2 linked regions of the Mesorhizobium shangrilense genome follow. The protein of the gene in region 1 interacts with the protein of each later gene in a pairwise test. Links are inferred from orthologs where the notes say so. Each region holds a gene or a part of one and is shown in the gene's direction. Other genes may lie near its edges. The genes, in order: mdeB and nth.

Evidence for each region.
Region 2: the proteins of mdeB (region 1) and nth interact in binary tests that used the Escherichia coli proteins (3 or more experiments, as listed by UniProt). The link is inferred for Mesorhizobium shangrilense from one-to-one orthologs.

Annotation. Positions count from the first base shown.
Region 1 is NZ_JAQGPN010000002.1:220,435-223,973, forward strand. What follows is about bases 114-3,338. They hold mdeB (alpha-ketoglutarate dehydrogenase), read left to right. Parts: upstream 114-444; coding sequence 445-3,138; downstream 3,139-3,338. Other genes in these bases: PD284_RS24560 (Lrp/AsnC family transcriptional regulator), read right to left, coding at 114-308; PD284_RS24570 (2-oxo acid dehydrogenase subunit E2), read left to right, coding at 3,184-3,338. Also shown: more of PD284_RS24560, read right to left, coding at 1-113; more of PD284_RS24570, read left to right, coding at 3,339-3,539. UniProt on the Escherichia coli protein: Component of the pyruvate dehydrogenase (PDH) complex, that catalyzes the overall conversion of pyruvate to acetyl-CoA and CO(2).
Region 2 is NZ_JAQGPN010000001.1:4,684,174-4,687,253, reverse strand. The notes cover bases 249-3,014. They hold nth (endonuclease III), read left to right. Parts: upstream 249-1,130; coding sequence 1,131-1,898; downstream 1,899-3,014. Other genes in these bases: PD284_RS22605 (sulfate transporter family protein), read right to left, coding at 2,217-2,939; PD284_RS22610 (YdeI/OmpD-associated family protein), read left to right, coding at 1,993-2,220; PD284_RS22620 (DUF2244 domain-containing protein), read right to left, coding at 617-1,108; PD284_RS22625 (bifunctional helix-turn-helix domain-containing protein/methylated-DNA--[protein]-cysteine S-methyltransferase), read right to left, coding at 249-553. Also shown: more of PD284_RS22625, read right to left, coding at 1-248; PD284_RS22600 (adenosine kinase), read left to right, coding at 3,062-3,080. UniProt on the Escherichia coli protein: DNA repair enzyme that has both DNA N-glycosylase activity and AP-lyase activity. The DNA N-glycosylase activity releases various damaged pyrimidines from DNA by cleaving the N-glycosidic bond, leaving an AP (apurinic/apyrimidinic) site.

The DNA of each region.
Region 1 (3,539 bases):
ATCAGATAGCACTCCATGACCTCGGGAAGCCGCGCCATCGCCGCCTCGAAAACCTCGAGCAGCGTCTCGGTCTGCTTTTCCAGCGTCACCTGGATGAAGACGCTGACATTGGCGCCCAGCATCACCGGATCGAGCAGGGCAACGCGGCGCGTGATGACGCCCGCCTCTTCGAGGGTGCGTACGCGGGCAAGGCAAGGCGAAGCCGACAGGCCGACGCGCGCAGCAAGCTCGACATTGGTCAGGCTGGCGTCTTCCTGGATCTCCGCCAGGATGCGCATGTCTATCGCGTCAAGATTTATCTGCGGCATATCCTGCTTCAATTCAACTCTATCGCGGCTATATCTGCTGCATTCTCCCAAATTTGCAACATCTTCGGCAGGAAATGCCGGAGCCTTGCCGCTATTGTCGCGCGCAAGTGGAAACCTAAGGAACTGGAGCGCCATCATGCTCACTAAGACCGCGTCCGCCCCTTTCGGTGAGATCAGCACCGGACATGACGACGACCCGCAGGAGACGGCCGACTGGCTGGCGTCGCTGGAGTCGGTGTTTTTCAATTCGGGCGGTACGCGGGCCGAATTCATTCTCGGCGAGCTCGATCGCAAGGCCAAGGAGCTCGGCATCGTTCATGAGGCACTGCCGTTTTCGCCCTACCGCAACAGCATTTCGCTGGAGAAGCAGCCGCCGTTCCCCGGCGACCTCGCCATGGAGGAGCGCATCACCGCGATCATCCGCTGGAACGCGCTGGCGATGGTCGTGAAGGCCAACAAGGCCTATGGCGAGCTCGGCGGCCACATCGGCAGCTATGCCTCGGCGGCGGAGATCTTCGAGGTCGGCTTCAACCACTTCTTCCGTGCCGACACCGGCGAGGGCGACGGCGACGTGGTCTTTTTCCAGCCGCATTCGGCACCCGGCGTCTATGCCCGTGCCTATCTCGAAGGACGACTTTCGGAAGAGCATCTCCAGCACTATCGCCAGGAGATCGGCGGTACCGGCCTGTGCTCCTATCCGCATCCCTGGCTGATGCCCGACTTCTGGCAGGTGCCGACGGGGTCGATGGGCATCGGCCCGATCACTGCTGTCTACCAGGCCCGCTTCATGCGCTACCTGAACGACCGGGGCCTCGCCAACACCGAAGGCCGTCATGTCTGGGGAGTGTTCGGCGACGGCGAGATGGACGAGCCGGAATCGGTCGCCGGCCTGTCGATCGCAGCGCGTGAAAAGCTCGACAACCTGACCTTCATCATCAACTGCAACCTGCAGCGCCTCGACGGTCCTGTGCGCGGAAACGGCCAGATCATCCAGGAACTCGAGAGCACATTCCGCGGTGCCGGCTGGAACGTCATCAAGGTGCTGTGGGGCTCGGAGTGGGACGCGCTGTTTGCGCGCGACACCCAGCACGCGCTGCTCCGTCGTTTTGCCGCCACGGTCGACGGCAAGTACCAGACGCTGGGCGCTAAGGACGGTGCCTACAACCTGGCGCACTTCTTCGAGGAGGATCCCGAAGTCAAGGCGCTGGTCGCCCATATGTCTGACAACGACATCGACGCCCTGACGCGCGGTGGCCACGATTTCCGCAAGCTGTTTGCAGCTTTCGAGGCGGCCAGGGCGACCAAGGGCCGTCCGACTGTCATCCTGGCCAAGACCAAGAAGGGTTTCGGCATGGGCGCTGCTGGCGAGTCGCGCATGACCGTGCACCAGTCCAAGAAGCTCGACGTCGACGCCCTGCTGACCTTCCGCGACCGCTTCTCGCTGCCGATCAGCAACGAGCAGGCCGAGCAGGTCGCGTTCTATAAGCCAGCTGAAGACAGCGCCGAGCTCAACTATCTCCGCTCGCGCCGCAAGGCGCTCGGCGGCTACCTGCCGGCGCGCCGCCGCACGGCGGATTCGGTGGCGATACCGTCGCTACAGAGCTACGCCGACTTTGCCCTCAATGCCGAAGGCAAGGAGATGTCGACGACCATGGCTGCGGTCCGACTGCTCGGCAACATGATCAAGGACAAGGAGATCGGGCCGCGCATCGTGCCGATCGTCGCCGACGAGGCCCGTACCTTCGGCATGGCCAACCTGTTCCGCCAGGTCGGTATCTATTCGCCGGTCGGCCAACTCTACGAGCCAGAGGATGCCGGCTCGATGCTCTACTACAAGGAAACCAAGAACGGGCAGCTGCTCGAGGAAGGCATCACCGAAGCAGGTGCGATCTCGTCCTGGGTGGCCGCTGCGACGTCTTACAGCGTGCACAACCTCGCCATGCTGCCGGTCTACATCTACTACTCGATGTTCGGCTTCCAGCGCGTCGGCGACCTGATCTGGGCTGCCGCCGACCAGCGCTCGCGCGGTTTCCTTATCGGGGCGACCGCAGGCCGGACGACGCTGGCGGGCGAGGGCCTGCAGCATCAGGACGGTTCGAGCCTGCTGGTGGCCTCGACCGTTCCGAACTGCCGCGCCTACGATCCGACCTTCGCCTATGAGCTGGCGGTCATTCTCGACCACGGCGCCCGCGCCATGATGGAGCAGGGCAAGGACGAGTTCTACTACATCACCGCGATGAACGAGAACTACGCCCAGCCGTCGATACCGGCTGGCGTGGAAGCCGACATTATCAAGGGCCTGTACAAGATCGCCGGCCACAAGCCCAAGAAGAGTGCCGGCCTTGTCCGCCTGCTCGGTTCCGGCACCATCCTGCCGCAAGTGATCGAGGCGGCGCAGATGCTCGCCAATGATTGGGGCGTCGCCTCCGAGGTGTGGAGCGCCACCAGCTTCTCCGAGCTGTCGCGCGATGCACGCGAGGCGGAGCGTCACAACCGCTACAACCCGCTCGGCGAGCCGGTGGTCAGCCATCTCGCCCACTGCCTGCCCGGCAAAGCGCCGATCGTCGCCGCCACCGACTATGTCCGCGCCTATTCGCAGCTGATTGCGTCCTATGTCGAGGCGCCGTTCACCGCGCTCGGCACCGACGGCTTCGGCCGCAGCGACACGCGCTCGGCGCTGCGCGATTTCTTCGAGGTCGACCACCGCCACATCGCCGTGGCAGCTCTGGCGTCACTCGCTGCCGAAGGGTCGGTGACGCGTCAGACGGTTGCCGACGCCATCGCCCGCTACGGCCTCGACGTTGCGGCCGATGCGCCCTGGCTGCGCTGATCCGGGTCGAGTTCCAGTTCTGAAAGAGTTGATATGAGCCAGCAAATGGAAGTCAGGTTGCCAGACATCGGCGACTACAAGAATGTCCCTGTTGTCGAGTTCCTGGTGAAGCCGGGAGACGTCGTGGCGGTGGAAGACCCACTGATGACGGTGGAATCCGACAAGGCGACGATGGAGATCCCGGCACCTTTCGCAGGAACTGTCAGGGAGTTTGCGGTGTCGATCGGCACCCGCGTGTCGCAGGGCGCGCTGTTGCTGACGATCGATGCCGCAGCGCCGGCAACGGCGCCTGCAGCACCGGCGCCGGAAATCATCAAGCCCGAGGCGGCTCCTGCAGCTCCGCCCGTCAAGGCCGAGCTTCCGGCTCAGGTGCAGGCATCACCGGTGCCGGCGCCGGCGCC
Region 2 (3,080 bases), on another replicon or contig:
CCGACATGTCCTCAACATAGGCGGCGTTCGGCCAGCGGCCCGACATGTCGGCGAAGGCGGCGCGCTCGTCGCCGGCGTCGTTGAAAGACAGGCCGGCGAGCCCGCGGTCGGTGACCATGATCAGCGCGACACCGAAGGGCGACAGATGGAAGCCGTACCGGATGGTCAGGCCCGCGCCGCGCGACTTGTAGTCGCCGGGCGACATTGCTTCGTGTGTCACGAAGAGGTCGTGCAGGCGGCCGGGTCCCGACATACCGACCTCGTAGGTCGCATCGAGCACCGACATGCCTTCGTCCAGCAATCTGCGGGCGTGATCGAGCGTCACGGCCTGCAGAAAGCTCTTGGGCGTCAACCCCGCCCAGCGCGTGAACAGCTTTTGCAGCCCGTTCGGGGTGTCGCCGACGGCTTCCGCCAGCGTTTCTAGTGACGGCTGGTCGCGATAGTCGAGGCTGATCTTCTCGATGACCTTGCGCACGACCTCATAGTCGGTCCCGTCCGGGGTGATGTCGGTGTCGAGGGCGATCGAGGCTTTCATCGGCATGTGTGCGTTCATAGCGGATAACTCCTTGAACGCGAATATCGCGCCGCGAAGGTCGATTTCCCACCCGATTCCCGTCTAGCGTCTGGCTGTCGCCAGCGCCTGCGAAAATGCCTTGGCAAAACTCTCGCGGTCGTCCGGATTGAGGAAGCTTCCGATCAGCACGCTCTGGCCCTGGCCTTCCACTGCCATCGCGGTGATGCCGATGTCGGTGCGGCGCGCGACGGCGAACTTCGCCCAGAACGGGTTGAAATGGTGCGCTTCCCACTTGCCGGAAGGGGCCGTCTTGCGGATGTCGAGCGACGTGCGCGACACCGACACTTCTTCACGGGCGCGGGCCGCGCGGTAGTTCAGCCTGAACGCCACGTAGAGCAGCACCACGTCCAGCCCGAAGAAGCCGAACACCGGCCAGGCGCCATGGGCGAGGAAGAAGGCGCCGGTGACGATCCAGCAGAAGGTGACCGCGCCCATCAGCACCAGGAAACCGGTGCGGCCGAGCGACCGATGCGGCGTGAGCAGCGCCCGGAAGAACGGTTCGTCGGCGGCGTAAGCGGTGTTTGTCTCGCTCATGGCCGTTGATTATAGAGAGCGCATGCTGAAGCCCAAGTCACAAAAAGTAGCAGCCCCGGCCAGGACGGTGAGAAGCCCGAAGGCGCGTCGGCCCAAGAGCCGCTACACGCCTGCCGAAGTCCACGAGATCTTTCGGCGTTTCTCCGTGCAGCGGCCGGAGCCGAAGGGCGAACTGGAACATGTGAACGCCTTCACCCTGCTGGTCGCGGTCGCGCTCTCGGCGCAGGCGACGGATGTGGGGGTCAACAAGGCGACGCGCGCCCTGTTCAAGATCGCCGATACGCCTGAAAAAATGGTCGCCCTGGGCGAGGCTCGGCTCGGCGAATACATCCGGACCATCGGACTGTGGCGGAACAAGGCCAAGAATGTCATCGCCCTGTCGGAAGCGCTGATCCGGGACCATGGCGGCGAGGTGCCCGACAGCCGCGACGAACTGGTCAAGCTGCCGGGCGTGGGCCGTAAGACCGCGAACGTCGTCCTCAACATGGCGTTCGGCCAGCCCACCATGGCGGTCGACACCCATATCCTTCGCATCGGCAACCGGCTCGGGCTCGCGCCGGGCAAAACGCCGGACGAAGTGGAGGCCGAACTCGTCCGCATCATCCCGGACGAGTACCTGCGCCATGCCCATCACTGGCTGATCCTGCACGGGCGTTATGTCTGCAAGGCTCGCAAGCCCGAATGCCAGTTCTGCGTGATCGCCGACATCTGCAAGGCGGCGGTGAAGACAAACGAGATCCCGGCGCCGCTGGTGCCTCTCGAACCCCTCGAATCAGCCGCAGCGTCCTAGCTGCGCGGTTCAAAAGCGCCGGATCTCCAGCCGCTGGCCTTGATCCGCGCACGCGCTCCGCTAGCTGATGGTTTCCTGCCACAGGAGGCTTGTCATGGCGCTGAAGCGTGACCTCAACCCGATGCCGGAAGACGTGCGTGCGGCGCTCGTCAAACGGAACCTGGTGGAGGCCTACGAGGCGCGGCCAGACTATCAGCGCAACGACTATCTGGGCTGGATCATCGGCGCGAAGCGCGAAGAGACGCGAGCCAGGAGGCTGCGGCAGATGCTCGACGAACTCGCCAAGGGAGGCGTCTATATGAACATGGCCTGGAAGGGCTAGCGCCGCACGCTGGGTGCGAGCGCGCCTCGCGCCGACACGGCCTTGTTGAGATGCACCATCATCGCCGCGGCGAAGAGCGGCGTGAGCAGGTTCAGCAAGGGGATGGCGAGGAAGGCCGCGACGACCAGTCCGGCGACGAAGACAGTGCCGGCATTGTCCTGGCGCAGCGCCTTCGCGTCCGCCTCGCTCATGTGGCGCATTGCGGCGAACTCGAAGAATTCGCGCCCGAGCAAGTAGCCGTTGACGAGAAAGAAGGCGGCGATGTTGACGCCGGGCACCAGCAGCAGCGCCAGCGCGATCAGGTTGCCGAGGATCACCACTCCGAGGAATTTCAGCGAAAGCACGAGGGCGCGCATCGCGGGAACGGCGCGGCCCGGCGGATCCTGCGGATAGTCGGTGCGCTCCACCACTTCGGCGATGTCGTCGAGGAATAGGCCGGCGACGAGCGCGCTAATCGGGGCGATCAGCAGCGCCAGGCCGAAGGCCAGCACCATGCCCGCGGCTATGGCGGCAATCGGACCGAGCCACGCGGCCCAGTCGGGAACCTCGGGCGAGAACGCCACCAGCCACGGCAGCGCAAGCCACTCGAATACTTCCCGCAGGCCGAACCAGAGCGCAATGAGCGCGAGCAGCGTCAGGCCCAGAGTCTTCAGGAAGACCCAGCGGAACTCTGGCGTGAACAGCTTGCGGAGCGAGGCGAGCGCGGCGTCGAGTATCATGTCGGGCAGATAGTCGCGCCGTTTCGCCGCTGCAAGGTTGCAAATCGGCCGGAACCCTGTAGACCCGCGCGCGCCCGGCGTGCCAGAAACGCCGGGTTCCAACCGCGGGAAGGCCTTCATTGATGAGCGAATACGATGTGC